3 regions of the Mesorhizobium waitakense genome follow, and region 3 is predicted to be linked to each of the others. Evidence: predicted binding sites of a transcription regulator. Region 3 holds the regulator's gene; each other region holds the start of a gene.
What was found. Region 3 encodes PhoB, which activates phosphate uptake and scavenging genes when phosphate is short. Its sites were predicted from a motif close to TGTCATNNANCTGTCAT; they were not measured.
Positions count from the first base shown of each region.

Region 1: a site for PhoB is predicted at 2,211-2,227, ahead of phnC (phosphonate ABC transporter ATP-binding protein). Genes of this name have one in related genera too.
Region 2: a site for PhoB is predicted at 2,837-2,853, ahead of AC07FD_RS13665 (acid phosphatase). Genes of this name have one in related genera too.

Region 1 is NZ_JBWKME010000083.1:37,123-42,478, forward strand. It holds gene phnE (phosphonate ABC transporter, permease protein PhnE) at 1-180, opposite strand, end outside; gene phnD (phosphonate ABC transporter substrate-binding protein) at 236-1,144, opposite strand; gene phnC (phosphonate ABC transporter ATP-binding protein) at 1,293-2,141, opposite strand; gene AC07FD_RS18225 (DUF1868 domain-containing protein) at 2,276-2,986, opposite strand; gene AC07FD_RS18230 (DapH/DapD/GlmU-related protein) at 3,073-3,690, opposite strand; gene phnL (phosphonate C-P lyase system protein PhnL) at 3,687-4,394, opposite strand; gene phnK (phosphonate C-P lyase system protein PhnK) at 4,617-5,356, opposite strand, start outside.
Region 2 is NZ_JBWKME010000053.1:134,542-139,897, forward strand. It holds gene petA (ubiquinol-cytochrome c reductase iron-sulfur subunit) at 3-563, shown strand; gene AC07FD_RS13655 (cytochrome b) at 580-1,881, shown strand; gene AC07FD_RS13660 (cytochrome c1) at 1,910-2,767, shown strand; gene AC07FD_RS13665 (acid phosphatase) at 2,898-3,593, shown strand; gene AC07FD_RS13670 (alpha-hydroxy acid oxidase) at 3,776-4,921, shown strand; gene AC07FD_RS13675 (adenine phosphoribosyltransferase) at 4,931-5,356, shown strand, end outside.
Region 3 is NZ_JBWKME010000089.1:58,623-63,978, forward strand. It holds gene AC07FD_RS18780 (sugar ABC transporter permease) at 1-216, opposite strand, end outside; gene xylF (D-xylose ABC transporter substrate-binding protein) at 366-1,406, opposite strand; gene AC07FD_RS18790 (ROK family protein) at 1,762-3,009, shown strand; gene phoB (phosphate regulon transcriptional regulator PhoB) at 3,164-3,853, opposite strand; gene phoU (phosphate signaling complex protein PhoU) at 3,873-4,580, opposite strand; gene pstB (phosphate ABC transporter ATP-binding protein PstB) at 4,606-5,356, opposite strand, start outside.

The sequences.
Region 1 (5,356 bases), on a different contig from region 3:
CAGCCGGTCGAAGAAGTGCCCGGCATTGGCTTCGTCGGCGAACCACATGCTCGCAAACATCGCGGCAAGCAGCAAACCGACGCCAAGCACCGTATAGAGCCGGCGCAGCGATATCTGGCGTCGCCAGGCATCGGCCATCTGATGGGTGGCGGCGGAGGGGGCTGTCACGGAAGGGGTCATGATCGGACAAACAGAAAGGGCGGTGTTTTGAACACCGCCCTTCTGATTTTTGCCGTTAGCCGCCGATGGCCGCCTTACGGGCTTCGACGATGACGTTGTAGAAGTCCGCCTTCACCGGAACGTAGCCGGTGAAATCGCCGCCTTCGACGCCCTCGAAGCAAGCCTTGTCCTTGGCCGGCAGGGCCGTGAAGAAGGCAGTCAGCTTGGCGGTCATGTCGTCGCCGAGCGCGGTGCGCACGACCAGCGGGCCGTTCGGGATCAGGCCCGAGCGCCAGACTTCGACGAAGTCGTTGGGGTCGACGGCGCCCTTGGCGACTTCTTTGTGGAAGGTGCCGGAGGTGTAGCCGTTCTTGAAATCGCCGATGCCCGAGGAATCGTCCACCGCGACGTCGACCTTGCCGTCACGCACGGCCAGAACGTTGTTCTCGTGGCCGCCATTGAACTGGGTCGAAGCGAAGAAGGTTTCGTTCGAAGCGCCAGTGTCCTTCGGGATCTGGGTCAGCGGGATCAGATAGCCGGAGGTCGAATCCGGATCGGCGTAGCCGAGCTTCTTGCCCTTGGCCGACTTGATGTCGGTGATGCCGGAAGACTCGAGCGCCAGGCCGATCGAATAGTAGCCGGTGGCGCCGTCGGTCTGCTGGGTGGTGAGGATCGGGGTTACCGCCTTCGGGTCCTTGAGGGCGATGCTGGCATAGCCGGAAGCGCCGAGTTCGGCGAAGTCGAGGGTACCGCCGAGCAGGCCCTGGATGACCCCGTCATAGTCGGCGGCGGGGAACAGCGAGACCTTCTCGAAGCCAAATTCGGCCTTCAGATGGTCGGCCAGGCACTGGTAGTTGCGCAGCCGGTCGGTTTCGTTCTCGCCGCCAAGGATGCCGACGCGGAATTCCTTCATATCGGCGGCGTGGGCCATGCTGGTTGCCATGGCGAGCACCGAAACGGCGCTAAAAACCATCTTCCTGAACATTGGATATCTCTCCTGTGGGTTCCGGCCCCGCGCCGGTAGCGTTGGTTATTCTGACAGGTGCCCTTGACGCGGGCTGGCGATCCAGGTCGCTCTTTCTTGACCCATGATCTTTCCCGAAAACCGGTTTCCACTTTTCGGGATCATGGACTCAATATCCCGGGAATGCGGGCTCGAGCGGTCCGGCGGATGCAGTGATCTTTTGCTTGTAGGCGATGCTGGTCGAGGTGATGGCCTCGGAGATTTCGCCGCCATTGCTGTCGGCGCCATAGACGAGGCGGACGGCCTCGCGGTTGAGCTCTTCCGGCGGGCCGTCGAAGACGACCTTGCCGGCGGCCATGCCGATGATGCGGTTGCAGTAGGCGCGGGCAGTGTCCAGCGTGTGCAGATTGGTGACGACGGTGATGCCTTCGCGCAGATTGATGTCCTGCAGCGAATCCATCACCACCTTGGCGTTGAGTGGGTCGAGCGAAGCGATCGGCTCGTCGGCGAGGATCACCTTGGGCTGCTGCATCATGGCGCGGGCAATGGCGACGCGCTGCTGCTGGCCGCCCGACAACGTGCCGGCAGGCTGCATTGCGGTGCGGGCGATGTCGAGCCGTTCGAGCGCGGCGACCGCCTCGGCGCATTCGGCGCGGGAAAACATGCCAAGCAGGTTCGACAGGGTCGAACGGTGGTTCAGCTTGCCGAGCAGCACATTGGTCAGCACGTCGAGGCGCGGCACCAGGTTGAACTGCTGGAAGATCATGGCGCAGTCGCGCTGCCAGCGCCGGAGCGGCGAACCGCGCAACTGGGAGACCTCGGTACCGTCAAAAAAAATCGATCCCTGGCTGGGATCGATGAGACGATTGATCATGCGAAGAAGGGTTGATTTGCCAGCACCCGAACGGCCGATAATGCCAACCATCTGACCCTGCGGGATCGAGACGTTGATATCGCTGACGGCAGTGTTCTTGCCAAATCGTCGGGTGACGCCGCGGATTTCGAGCGTGGCTGACATGGTCGTTTCCAGTCCAGTCGCGTTGAAGGTCTGTTAAGAACTTCGCTAGCGCAGCGCCATGAACCTGCGGTGTCGGATTGATGTCAGTTTTGTTACCGCCCACAGGCGCGGCGTCAGGCGCCTGGTGGTGTCGATCAGCCGAGCACCTGCAACTCCTCGAAATGCTCCATGTCCCTGAAGCTGCAGAAGGCCGGCGCCTTGATCTCGATCGCCGGAGCCCGCCGCGCGAAAAGCGCGAGAGAGTCATCGAACAGTTGCTGCCATGCGACCGCCCTGTCATCCGCCAGACGCTGGATCGGATAGGCTAAGGTGATGTGGAAGACGTAGCTGTCGTGATCGGGATGCCGGTAGCCGAACGGCACCGCCAAGGCATCGCGCCATGCGCCCATGATGCGCACGTCCTCGTCGGTCGCGCCGGCGACGGTGAGGCCGGTCGGTACGATTTCGACCACCTTGATGTTGAACGGCCCGAAGCCCTTGAAACCCTTCAGGCGTTCCAGGTAGAGGCGGGTCATCGCGTCGATGCTGGTGTCGAGCGGCACGTCATGTGGCCAGTAGGGCAAGCGGCGGCGATATTCGATGATGCCCTGGAACAGCGTCATGTGCAGGCTGGAGACGGGGGTGAAGGCCAGCCGGTCGGCATCGGGCATCGCCAGCATCCGGTCGCGCACCTCAAGCACCACAGCCTCGGAGGGCGAACCGCTGACGAGATGGCTGACGACCGTGTTGCCGGGCTCGATCAGGAAATTGCCCGACATGTCGTAGCGCGTGCCGAGATGAACGGGTGGCTTCGGATTGGAGCCGGCAAAGAATCCGGCGAGCGAGGGTCTGACAGAAACAGGCATTTGCGATCTCCAGGGCAGATGGCGTCGTGCCCCGGCGATGTGTCAGGGATATGAAACAGGCTCACCCATGACAATGATGTGATGGCCTATCCGCCATATTTTTCCAGAAAGGCGTCGGCCGACAGTTCCCGGAAATCATCCAGTGCTGTCCGCAGCTTGGCATGGTCCCAGTCCCACCAGGCGAGCGCGTGGTAGCGTTCGGCGGTGCGGCGGTCGAAACGCTCACGGATCGGTCTGGCCGGCACGCCGCCGACGATGTTGTAGGGCGCGACATCCTTCGAGACGACCGCACCGGCACCGACCGCGGCGCCATCGCCGACGGTGACGCCAGGCAGGATGGTGGAGCCGTGGCCAAGCCATGTGTCGTGGCCGATGGTGACCCGCTTGGCGCGGCGCTGGGCGAAGAATTCACTTTCGTGCTCTGCGTCGTCCCAATAGTCGGAAGCGCGATAGGTGAAATGGTGCAGCGTCGGCCGCCATGTCGGGTGGTTGGTGGCATTGATGCGCACGCTGGCTGCAATGTTGGAAAACTTGCCGATCGTCGCGCACCAGACGGCGCAGTCCTGCATCAAGTAGGAATAGTCGCCGAGGATGCTCTCGGAAACCCGGCTTCGGTCGGCGATCTCGGTCCAGCGGCCAAGCGTCGAGTTCTGCACGTCCGCCGTCGGGTGGATCAGCGGCGTCTCTGACAACTTTTTCGTCATGCGGCGATTTTTCCGGGCGCGAAAGCGGTCACGTCGATGATGCGGTCGGCGACGGCCTCGCGCACGTCGTGGTCGTGGAAGATGCCGAGCAGGGCGACGCCCGCGGCCTTCTTGGCGGCGATGAGTTCGATCACCACGTCGCGGTTCCTGGCATCGAGCGAGGCGGTCGGTTCGTCGAGCAGCAGGATCGGGTGCTCGGTGATGAAGCCGCGCGCGATGTTGACGCGCTGTTGCTCGCCGCCGGAGAAGGTTGCCGGCGGCAACGCCCAGAGTTTTTCCGGCAGGTTGAGCTGCGCCAGCAAGGCGCGAGCCTTGCCGCGCGCGCTCTCGCGGTCCTCGCCGCGCTCGACCAGTGGTTCGGCGACGACATCCAACGCCGAGACGCGCGGCACGGTGCGCAGGAACTGGCTGACATAGCCGATCGTTTGCCGGCGTATGGCAAGCACGGTGCGCGGGCTGGCGGTGGCGAGATCGATCAGCCCATCATCGTGCTTGACGATGATCTGGCCCTCGTCGACGGCGTAGTTACCGTAAAGCATCTTCAGAATCGAGCTCTTGCCGGCACCGGAAGGGCCGCCGAGCACGGTGCATTCACCAGCCCTGATCGAGAAAGACACGCCAGCAATGACCGGCAATTTGACGCCGTCGCGCAGATGCATGGTGAAGCTCTTGGCGACGTCGGAAACAACGAGGGGCGTCGGCATCAGAAGGTTCTCCGGTCGGCATTCGATGGTGATCTTGCGTGGTGCCAGGCACCCCCCTCTGGCCTGCCGGCCATCTCCCCCTCAAGGGGGGAGATCGGCTGTCGCTTCGGGTTTCGCCATTCTCCAACGTTGCAGAATTGGCGAGGCAGAAAAGCTGCAAATCTCCCCCCTTGAGGGGGAGATGGCCGGCAGGCCAGAGGGGGGTGACTCAGCGCAAACACATCACACCTGCAAAATCGAGGAAACGAGCAACTGGGTGTAGGGCGCGCGGGGATCGTCGAGCACGCGGTCGGTGAGACCGCTTTCGACGACGCGGCCGTCCTTCATCACCATCATGCGCTGCGACAGAAGCCGCGCCACGGCAAGGTCGTGGGTGACGACGATGGCCGCGAGACCAAGATCGGTGACCAGGCCGCGCAGCAGGTCGAGCAGGCGTGCCTGCACCGAGACGTCGAGGCCGCCCGTCGGCTCATCCATGAACACCAGCCGCGGCCCGGTGACGAGGTTGCGGGCGATCTGCAGGCGCTGGCGCATGCCGCCGGAAAAGGCGCGCGGCTCGTCGTCGATGCGGTCTTCGTCGATCTCGACGTGCGACAGCCAGTCGACGGCCGTGGCGCGGATCTTTCCATAGTGGCGGTCGCCGACCGCCATCAGTCGTTCGCCGACATTGGCGCCGGCCGACACCGTCATGCGCAGGCCGTCAGCCGGGTTCTGGTGGACAAACCCCCAGTCGGTGCGCATCAGGAAGCGACGCTCGGCCTCGCTCATCCGGTAGAGCTCGCGGAACTGGCCGTCGCGCATGCGGTAGCTGGCGGTGCCGGAACTCGGCAGCAGTCGGGTCGACAGGCAGTTGAGCAGGGTCGTCTTGCCGGAACCGGACTCGCCGACGACCGCCAGAACTTCGCCAGGCCACAGGTCGAAGGAGACGTTGTCGCAGCCGACGCGCGAACCGTAGAATTTGG
Region 2 (5,356 bases), on a different contig from region 3:
CCGTGAGCGCAACCGACACCCAGGATCCCAACCGTCGTGATTTTCTCTACGTCGCCACCGGCATGGCCGCGGTGGTCGGTGCGGGTGCCCTCGCATGGCCGTTCATCGACCAGATGCGCCCTGACGCCTCGACACTGGCGTTGGCTTCCGTCGAGGTCGACGTTGCTTCACTGACCCCGGGCATGTCGCTGATCGTCAAATGGCGTGGCAAGCCTGTCGTGGTGCGCAACCGCACCGAGCAGGAGATGAAGGACGGCGAGGCGGTCAAGCTGACAGACCTCAAGGATCCGATCGCTCGCAACGCGAACCTTCCGGCCGACGCGCCGGCGACTGACGCCAACCGCACCACGCCCGGCAAGGAAGCCTGGATGGTGATGGTCCAGGTCTGCACGCATCTGGGCTGCATTCCGCTCGGCCAGGAAGGCGATTTCGGCGGCTGGTTCTGCCCGTGCCACGGTTCGCAATACGATACTGCCGGCCGCATTCGCAAAGGCCCGGCGCCCGAGAACATGGCAGTGCCGGTATTCAAGTTCATTTCCGATACCAAGATCCTTATCGGTTGAGGCAGGGGATATTTCGATGAGCGAGGGACACTCGACCTATACGCCCAAGACCGGTATCGAACGCTGGTTCGACGCCCGCATGCCGCTGCCGCGGATGGTCTATGACAGTTTCATCGCCTATCCGGTGCCGCGCAACCTGAACTATGCGTGGACCTTCGGCGGTATCCTGGCGATCATGCTGGTGTCGCAGATCCTGACCGGCATCGTGCTGGCCATGCACTTTGCGGCCGACACCAGTCTCGCCTTCGATTCGGTCGAGAAGATCATGCGCGACGTGAATTCGGGCTGGCTGTTGCGCTATCTCCATGCCACAGGCGCCTCGTTCTTCTTCGTCGCCGTCTATGTCCACATCTTCCGTGGCCTCTATTACGGCTCCTACAAGGCGCCGCGCGAGCTGCTGTGGATCCTCGGCTGTATCATCTACCTCTTGATGATGGCGACGGCCTTCATGGGCTATGTGCTGCCGTGGGGCCAGATGAGCTTCTGGGGCGCCACCGTCATCACCGGCTTCTTCAGCGCAATCCCGCTGGTCGGCGAATGGATCCAGCAACTGCTGCTCGGCGGCTTCGCCGTCGACAACCCGACACTGAACCGCTTCTTTGCGCTGCACTACCTCTTGCCGTTCATGATCGCCGGCGTCGTCGTGCTGCATGTCTGGGCGCTGCATGTCGTCGGCCAGTCGAATCCGACCGGCATCGAGGTCAAGTCGAAGACCGACACCGTCGCCTTCACCCCTTACGCGACAATCAAGGACGCGTTCGGCATGATCGTGTTCCTGTTCTTCTTCGCCTATTTCGTCTTCTACATTCCGAATTTCCTTATGGCGCCCGACAATTACATCGTGGCCAATCCGCTGAAGACACCGGCGCATATCGTGCCTGAATGGTACTTCCTGCCGTTCTACGCGATCCTGCGCGCCATTACTTTCAACATCGGGCCGATCAATTCCAAGCTCGGCGGCGTGATCTGCATGTTCGGCGCCATCGTCATGCTGTTCCTGGTGCCGTGGCTTGACACCTCGAAGGTGCGGTCGGCGGTGTACCGGCCCTGGTACAAGCTGTTCTTCTGGCTGTTCGTGGCCGATGCCATCCTGCTCGGCTGGCTGGGCTCGCAGCCGGCGGAAGGCAGCTATGTGTTCATGGCGCAGATGGCGACACTGTTCTACTTCGCCTTCTTCCTGGTCGCGCTGCCGGTGCTCGGCCTGATCGAGACGCCGCGGCGGCTGCCGAATTCGATTACCGAGGCGGTGCTCGAGAAGAACAAGGGTGGCGGTCATCATCCTGCGGGGGCTACGGCCGCGCCGGAAACCAAGGGCTGAGCGGGTAGAGAATCTAAGGGGATTTGGCATGAAGAAGATTCTCACCTCGCTGGCGTTGCTTGGCCTCGTGGTTGTTGGCACCGGGGCGATCGCCGCCGAGGAGGCACACAACGCGGCCGCACCGACGCATTTTCCGATCAACGAGCCGAAGGAGATGGACTGGAGCTTCGCCGGTCCGTTCGGTACCTACGACAAGGCTCAGTTGCAGCGCGGCCTGAAGGTCTACAAGGAAGTCTGTTCGGCCTGCCATTCGATGAATTTGGTGGCGTTCCGCACGCTGTCGGACCTCGGCTATTCGGACGCGCAGATCAAGACGCTGGCGGCGGAGTACACCATCCATGACGGCCCCAACGACGCCGGCGATATGTTCGACCGCCCCGGCAAGCCGTCCGACCACTTCCCGGCGCCATTCGCCAATGAGGAAGCCGCCGCCGCCTCGAATGGTGGCGCTGCCCCGCCCGACATGTCGCTGCTGGCCAAGGCGCGCGGCGTCGAGCGTGGCTTCCCGCGCTTCGTCTTCGATATCTTCACGCAGTATGCCCAGGGCGGCCCCGACTACATCCATTCGCTGCTGACGGGCTACGACCAGACGCCGCCGGCCGGAATGGTCATCCCGGAGGGCACCCACTACAATCCGTACTTCATGTCAGGCGTGTCACTGAAGATGCCCAAGCCGCTGTCCGACGGCCAGGTGACCTATGACGACGGCGCGCCGCAGACCATCGACCAGTATTCCCGTGACGTCTCTGCCTTCCTGATGTGGGCGGCCGAGCCGCATATGGAAGACCGCAAGAAGACCGGCTTCCGCGTGCTGGTGTTCCTGCTTTTGTTCGGCGCGCTGGTCTATCTCACCAAGCGTAAGGTGTGGGAAGGCGTGGCGCACTAAACCGCGCACAGCCATACGATCAAAAAAGGGCGCCGAAAGGCGCCCTTTTTTATTTGGGGAGGCATGTGGTGTCACATGGCCGTCACCGCATCTGGCCATCCTGTGCCGCTCTCATCGAAGGATCGCACCCATGAAAAGATACGCATCGCTCGCGGCAGGCCTCTTGCTGTTCATCGTCGGCTCGGCCGCGCAAGCGGAAGACGCCCAGCCCTTCATCACCAACAAGGATGTCGACCTGACGATGATCCTGCCGCCACCGCCCGAGAACGATTCGGCGCAGACCAAGGCCGAACTTGGCGAGGTGCTGACGCTGCAGGTGACGCGCACGCCCGAAATGGTGGCCAGCGCTGTTGCCGACGCCGAGGAGAATGTCTGGCGCTTCGCTAATGTAATGGGGCCGAAGTTCAACAAGGAAACGCTGCCGAAATTCAGTGCTTTCTTCGATCGCGTGGTGGCCACCGAAGGCGCCGTTGTCGATCCGGCCAAGGATATCTGGAAGCGCCCGCGTCCGCACCAGCTCAGCGACCTCGTCAAGCCCGCCGTCAAGCTGTCCAGCTCCGGTTCGTGGCCTTCCGGCCACGCCACCGTCGGCACCATGATGGGCATCATCCTGTCCGACATGGTTCCGGAAAAGCGCGCCGAGATCATGGCGCGTGCGGCTGAGTACGCACACAATCGCGAGGTCGGCGGTATCCACTACGCGTCCGATGTTGAAATGGGCAAGATTTCCGGCAGCGTCATCGCCGCCGTCCTGCTCAACCGGGACGACTTCAAGGCCGAATACGACGTAGCCAAGGCCGAGCTTCGTTCCGATCTCGGCATGTAATCTTTCGTCAGCAGCCGGTTTTCGACGAAAGGGGGCGCTTCGGGCGCCCCTTTTTGTGCGCGCGGTTGTAGCTCGTGGGACCGCTGGGCAATTAGGCCGTTGGCACGGAGACAACAGGTTGATATTCGACGCACCAAACGGTGGCGAAGCGATTGCCCCGATATGACGTCTGGAAATCAACAATGCGGCTCAGCGACTGTCACAATTTTTCCGATTTCCGCCGCATGGCGCAACGGCGGCTGCCGGGGCCGATATTCGACTACATCGACGGCGCGGCGGACGACGAGGTCACCTATCGCCGCAACACCGAAAGCTTCGAGACCTGCGACCTGGTTCCCAACGTCCTGCGTGGCGTCAGCGAGATCGACATGTCGGTGACCGTGATGGGCCAGAAGCTGGCGATGCCGGTCTATTGCTCGCCGACCGCCTTGCAGCGGTTGTTCCACCATCAGGGCGAGCGTGCGGTCGCCAAGGCCGCCGCCAAATACGGCACGATGTTCGGCGTCTCCTCGCTTGGCACCGTCAGCCTCGAGGAGGCGCGCGGGATCAGCAGCGGCCCGCAGGTCTACCAGTTCTATTTCCACCGGGATCGCGGCCTCAACCGGGCGATGATGCAGCGGGCAAAGGAGGTTGGCGTCGAAGTGATGATGCTGACCGTCGACAGCATCACCGGGGGAAACCGCGAGCGCGACAAACGCACCGGCTTTGCCATCCCCTTCAAGCTCAGCCTGGCCGGGATGCTGCAGTTCGCGATCAAGCCGGCCTGGGCAATCAATTATTTCACCCATGAGGGGTTCAAGCTGCCGCAGCTGGACGAGCATGTCGACATGGGCGGCGGCACCATGTCGATCAGCCGCTACTTCACTGAAATGCTCGACCCGTCGATGACGTGGGACGATGTCGCCGAGATGGTCAGGCTGTGGTCGGGTCCGTTCTGCCTCAAGGGCATCATGTCGGTGGAGGACGCCAAACGCGCCGTCGAGTCCGGCTGCAGCGGCATCGTGCTGTCGAACCATGGCGGCCGGCAACTGGATGGTTCGCGGGCGGCGTTCGACCAGCTTGCCGAGATCGTCGATGCGGTTGGCGACAAGATCGACGTCATCATGGATGGCGGCGTGCAGCGCGGCACGCATGTGCTGAAGGCGCTGGCGCTCGGCGCCAAGGCGGTCGGCGTCGGCCGCTACTATCTGTTCCCGCTCGCGGCGGCCGGCCAGCCGGGCGTCGAACGGGCGCTCGAACAGATGCGGGTCGAGATCGAGCGCGGCATGAAGCTGATGGGCTGCAGTTCGATCGAACAATTGTCGCGCAAGAATCTCCGTTTCAGGTAATCTCGACCCATGAAATCCTCCCTCGAAGACTCACTGCTTGCCGCGATCCGTACCATTCCGGATTATCCCAAGCCCGGCATCCTGTTTCGCGACATCACCACGCTGCTTGGCAATGCGCGCGCCTTTCGCCGCGCCATTGACGAGCTGGTGCATCCCTATGCCGGCCAGAAGATCGACAAGATCGCCGGCATCGAGGCGCGGGGTTTCATCCTTGGCGGCGCAGTCGCCCATCAGCTCTCGGCCGGTTTCGTGCCGATCCGCAAGAAGGGCAAGCTGCCTTTCGAGACCGTGCGCGTTGCCTACAGCCTTGAATACGGGCTCGACGAGATGGAGATGCACAAGGACGGCGTTTCTCCGGGCGAGAAGGTGATCCTGGTCGACGATCTGATCGCCACCGGCGGCACCGCGGAAGCGGCGGTCAAGCTGCTGCGGCAG
Region 3 (5,356 bases):
CACCGACAGGTTCCAGAGATTGCGCGGCGTCAGGAAAAGTCCGCCCGACAGGATATGAATGCCGACCCAGATGACCAGCAACGCACCGACCATGCCAAGCATGCGCGTATCGAGTTCGGTCGCCTTGAGGAAGCGTCCGACGGCGCTCAATTCGGATGCACGCGCCCGGTCTGCGGGCGTATTCGCGGCAGGCGTGTTAGAGGCCGTGTCGGTCATGATGTCCTCCCACCGGTTTGCCGTCTGGCGCGGATGCCGGAACCACGATGCTATTTGCTTTCCGCGATCATTTGAAGCGGAATGCCCCTTGAGAAACGCCGCGGCCCAGGGGCCGCGGCGCTGAGATCGAACTGGGATCCCGTTCGGTTTTAGTTGCAGGCCGCGACGGTGCCGGCGGCGACGCCTGCACAGACTTCGTCCTTCTTGATCCAGCCAGCGTCGATGACGACGTTGAGATTGTCCTTGGTGATCGCGATCGGGGTCAGGAACAGCGAGTTGGTCTCGTTGCCGCCGGGCGTGGTGAACTTCACAGCGTTCGGGATCTTGTCCAGGGCAGTGCCAGCGGCCAGCTGCGAGGCGATCTCGGCGGCGTTCTTGCCGAGTTCGCGTGCGTCCTTCCACACCGACACGGTCTGTGTGCCGAGTGCGACGCGGTTCAGTGCGGCATGGTCGCCGTCCTGGCCGGACACCGGAACCGATCCTGCCAGCCCTTGCGCCGTCAGCGCGGCGACGACGCCGCCGGCGGTGCCGTCATTGGCTGCCACCACGGCATCGACCTTGTTGTCGTTGGCGGTGAGGAACTGTTCCATGTTCTTCTGGGCATTGGCGGGCAGCCAGCCATCCGTATAGGCTTCGCCGACATTCTTGATCTTGCCGCTATCGATGGCTGCCTTGAGCACTTCCATGGAGCCGGCGAACAGGAAATCGGCATTCGGGTCGGCGCCTGAGCCCTTGATGAAGACGTAGTTGCCTTCCGGCTTGACCTTGAACACTTCGCGGGCCTGCATGCGGCCGACTTCCTTGTTGTCGAAGGTCAGGTAGAACACGTTCTTGTTCTCGATCAGCCGGTCATAGCCGACGACCGGAATGCCTTCGTCCAGTGCCTTCTGGACCGCCGGGCCGATGGCCGAGGCATCCTGCGCGAGGACGATCAGCGCGTTGGCGCCCTGCGAAATCAGGCTCTCGACGTCGGTGAGCTGCTTGCCCGGATTGGACTGCGCATCAGCGGAAATGTATTTGTCACCAGCCGCCTCGATGGCCTTCTTCATCGCCGCTTCGTCGGTCTTCCAGCGCTCTTCCTGGAAGTTGGACCACGAAACGCCAATGACCTTGTCCTTCGCCTGCGCGACCGACACCAGCGTCAGCGACATGGCGACACCCGCCAGGATGGCGGCTGTGAATTTTTTCATAATATCCTCCCTGCGCCGCGTATGGCGCGACCAAACTGACCCGTAGGCCGGCACAGAGGCTCTATTTTTTCGAGCCTCGAAAAAATAGTGATCCAACGCCCGAACGCTGTCAACATCGATTCTGATGGATTTTGACGTCTCTCCGAGTTTTTTTCGAGCTCCGGAATAAATAATGACAGGATGGTGGGGTTCTGCCAGAATTTGGCTTGGCGCATGTCGCCCCAAAGGTGCGCAGCGGTTTTTGGGCAACGACACGCGGAGAAACAAGTGCCTGAAGCGCGTCGCGCTTTCAGGCTTCGCTGATGGCCTTCGGGAGGCGCGAAAGGCTGCAGCGACCGGGAGGATGTGAAAAAGCATGTCGGTCGGAATCCGCCACGACGATCTGCGCCGCCGCAACCGGGCGATGGTGATTGCGGCCGTGCGCCGCGCCGGACAGCCGTCCCGCACCGAGATCGCCGCGACCACGGGCCTCAGCCATTCGACCATATCGGCGATCTCCTCCGACCTTATCGGCGAAGGCATCCTGACTGAGAGCAAGCCGAGCGAGGCCGGATCGCTCAAACGCGGCCGGCCGCAGGTCGGCCTCGGCCTCAATCCGGAAGCGGCGGCGGTGATGACCGTGGTGCTGTCGCTGAACTTCCTCTCGGTCGCCGTCATCGACTATGCCGGCCAGGTGATTGCCGAGGAACAGCGCCGGCTGGACACGCTGACAATGCCGCGCGACGCGCTGGTCGGTGAATGCGTTGCCATCGTACGCCGCCGTCTCGAAGACCCCGATCTCGACGTCCGCAGTGTCGCCCGCATCGCGTTGGCGATCCAGGGCATCACCGACACACGTGCCCGCGCCATGCTGTGGTCACCGATCACGCCGCACACCGACATCGCCTTCGCCGACATACTCGAGGACGAGTTCGGCATCCCCGCCACCATGGAGAACGACTGCAATATGATGGCGATAGCGTTGCGCTGGCGCGACCCTGATCGCTACCGCGACGACTTCATCGCCATCCTGTTGTCGCACGGCATCGGCATGGGTCTGGTGCTGAAGGGCGAGCTGTTCACCGGCACCCATTCCTCGGGCGGCGAGTTCGGCCATATGATCCATCGGCCCAACGGCGCGCTGTGCCGCTGCGGGCGGCGCGGCTGCGTCGAGGCCTATGCCGGCAACTACGCCATCTGGCGCAACGCAAGGCAGATGAGTGAGGACGCTGAACCGGTCGCCGATGTGAGTGACGCTGACATGCGCGCCCTGGCGACCGCGGCCCGCGAAACGGATGGACCCGAGCGCGAGGCTTACCGCAAGGCCGGCGAGGCACTCGGCTACGGTCTCGGCAGCCTGTTCGCGCTGATCGATCCGGCACCAGTCGCCATGGTCGGTGCCAGCGCCGCGGCCTTCGACCTGATCGAGCCGGCATTGCGCGAGGCGATTGCGCAGACCGCCGGCGGCCAGCATTCGCAATCAATTTCCTTCGACACCGAACCGAACGAACTGCCACTGATCCGCGAAGGCTGCGCCACGCGGGCGCTGACCTTCGTCGACCAGGAGATTTTCGCGCCCGGCACGCAGGCGAGATCCGGCCTTGGCGGCAAGAACGTCGCGTGAATAGCGCGCCGGGATGTGTTGAGATCCAGGTCAGGCCGAGTCGAGAATGGCGGGTTCCGAGAACCGGAACGGAGCGGACATTTGGGTCCGTGAGTACCGGAAGCGCAGGAAACTGCCGTTCGCGGGCTGGCATCACCTGAATATCAGCATATCCCTAATCTTCCCGGATTGCGTAGCCCGCCCCACGGATGGTGCGGATGACATCGGGCATGCGGCCATTGTTGACCGCCTTGCGCAGCCGGCCGACATGCACGTCGACTGTGCGTTCGTCGATGTAGATCGTCTCGCCCCAGACATTGTCGAGCAACTGGCTGCGCGAGAACACACGGCCGGGATGGCGCATCATGAATTCGAGCAAGCGGAATTCGGTCGGTCCGAGCCGGATCTCGCTCTTCTTGCGATAGACCCGGTGCGATTCACGATCGAGCACGATGTCGCCGACCTTGAGCACACTGGACAGCACTTCCGGCTTGGCGCGGCGCAGCAGCGCCTTGACCCTGGCTATGAACTCGGGCGTCGAGAACGGCTTGACCAGATAGTCGTCGGCGCCGGTCGAGAGGCCGCGCACACGATCGCTTTCCTCGCCACGCGCGGTCAGCATGATGATCGGCAGCCGCTCGGTCTCGGGCCGCATTCTTAGCCGGCGACAGAGTTCGATGCCGGACACTGCTGGCACCATCCAGTCGAGCACCAGCAGGTCAGGCACGTTTTCCTGGAGGCGGATTTCGGCTTCGTCGCCGCGCGTCACCACCTCGACCTGGTATCCCTCGGACTCGAGATTGTAGCGCAGGAGCACGCCAAGCGGCTCCTCGTCCTCCACCACCATGATGCGTGGCGCGATCATCGACTGGTCACCCCTGCCGTCATGCCGCCGGCGCGGACATTGCCGTCTCGTCCTGCTTCGGACGATTGGCGGGCAGCTGCGTACCGGTCAAAACATAATACGCATTTTCCGCGATGTTGGTGACGTGATCGCCGATGCGTTCGAGGTTTTTGGCGCAGAACAAGAGATGCGTGCAGGCGGTGATGTTGCGCGGGTCTTCCATCATGTAGGTCAGGAGTTCGCGGAACACCGAGGTGTATTTGACGTCGATGCGCTCGTCGTCGGCGCGCAGCTTCGCCAGCGCCGCGGCGTCGCGCGCTGTATATTCCTCGATGACGCCCTGCACCTGGATCAGCACCAGCTGCGCCATTGCGTCGATGGAGTGCGACAGGTCGCGCGGGGTGACACTGAGGCCGACGGTGCCGACGCGCTTGGCGATGTTCTTGGCAAGGTCGCCAATACGCTCGAGGTCGCCGGCCATGCGGATCGAACCGACGACATGGCGCAAATCGTCGGCCATCGGCTGACGCTTGGCGATCAGTGTGATGGCGCGGTCGTCGAGCTCGCGCTGGCGCGCGTCCATGATCGCATCGTCGGAGACGACGCGCTGCGCCAGGGCGTTGTCGGAATTCAGCAGCGCCTTGGTGGCGCCGCCGACCATCGAGCCGGCGAGGTCGCCCATGTCGCGGATCAGCCTGCTGATCTGTCCGAGATCCTCGTCGAAAGAAGCGACTGTGTGTTCGCCCATGATCTTAGTCCTCGTATGCCTGAGCTCAGCCGAAGCGGCCGGTGATGTAGTCCTGCGTGCGCTTCTCGCGGGGCGACGTGAAGATCTTCTCGGTGCGGTCGAACTCGACCAGTTCGCCCAGATACATGAAGGCGGTCTGCTTCGACACGCGCGCCGCCTGCTGCATGTTGTGGGTGACGATGACGATCGTGTAGTCGGCTTGCAACTCGTCGATCAGCTCTTCGATCTTGGCGGTCGACAGCGGGTCAAGCGCAGAGGCCGGCTCGTCGAGCAGGATGACTTCCGGCTTCACCGCCACGGTGCGGGCGATGCAGAGTCGCTGCTGCTGGCCGCCGGAGAGGCTGAGGCCGCTGGCGTTGAGCTTGTCCTTGACTTCGGTCCACAGTGCGGCGCGCTTCAGCGCCTGCTCGACACGGCCGTCCATCTCGGACTTGCTGATCTTCTCGTAGAGCCTGACGCCGAAGGCGATGTTTTCATAGATCGACATCGGGAACGGCGTCGGCTTCTGGAACACCATGCCGATCTTGGTCCGCAGCAGATTGAGGTCCTGCGAGCGGTCGAGAACGTTCTGGCCGTCGAGCAGCACCTGACCCTCGGCGGTCTGCTTGGGATAGAGTTCGTAGATGCGGTTGAAGACGCGCAGCAGCGTCGACTTCCCGCAGCCCGAAGGTCCGATGAAGGCCGTGACGCTGCGCTCGGGCAGCGACAGCGTGATGTCCTTCAGCGCCTTGCTCTGGCCGTAGTAGAAGTTGAGGTTCTTGACCTCGATCTTGGCC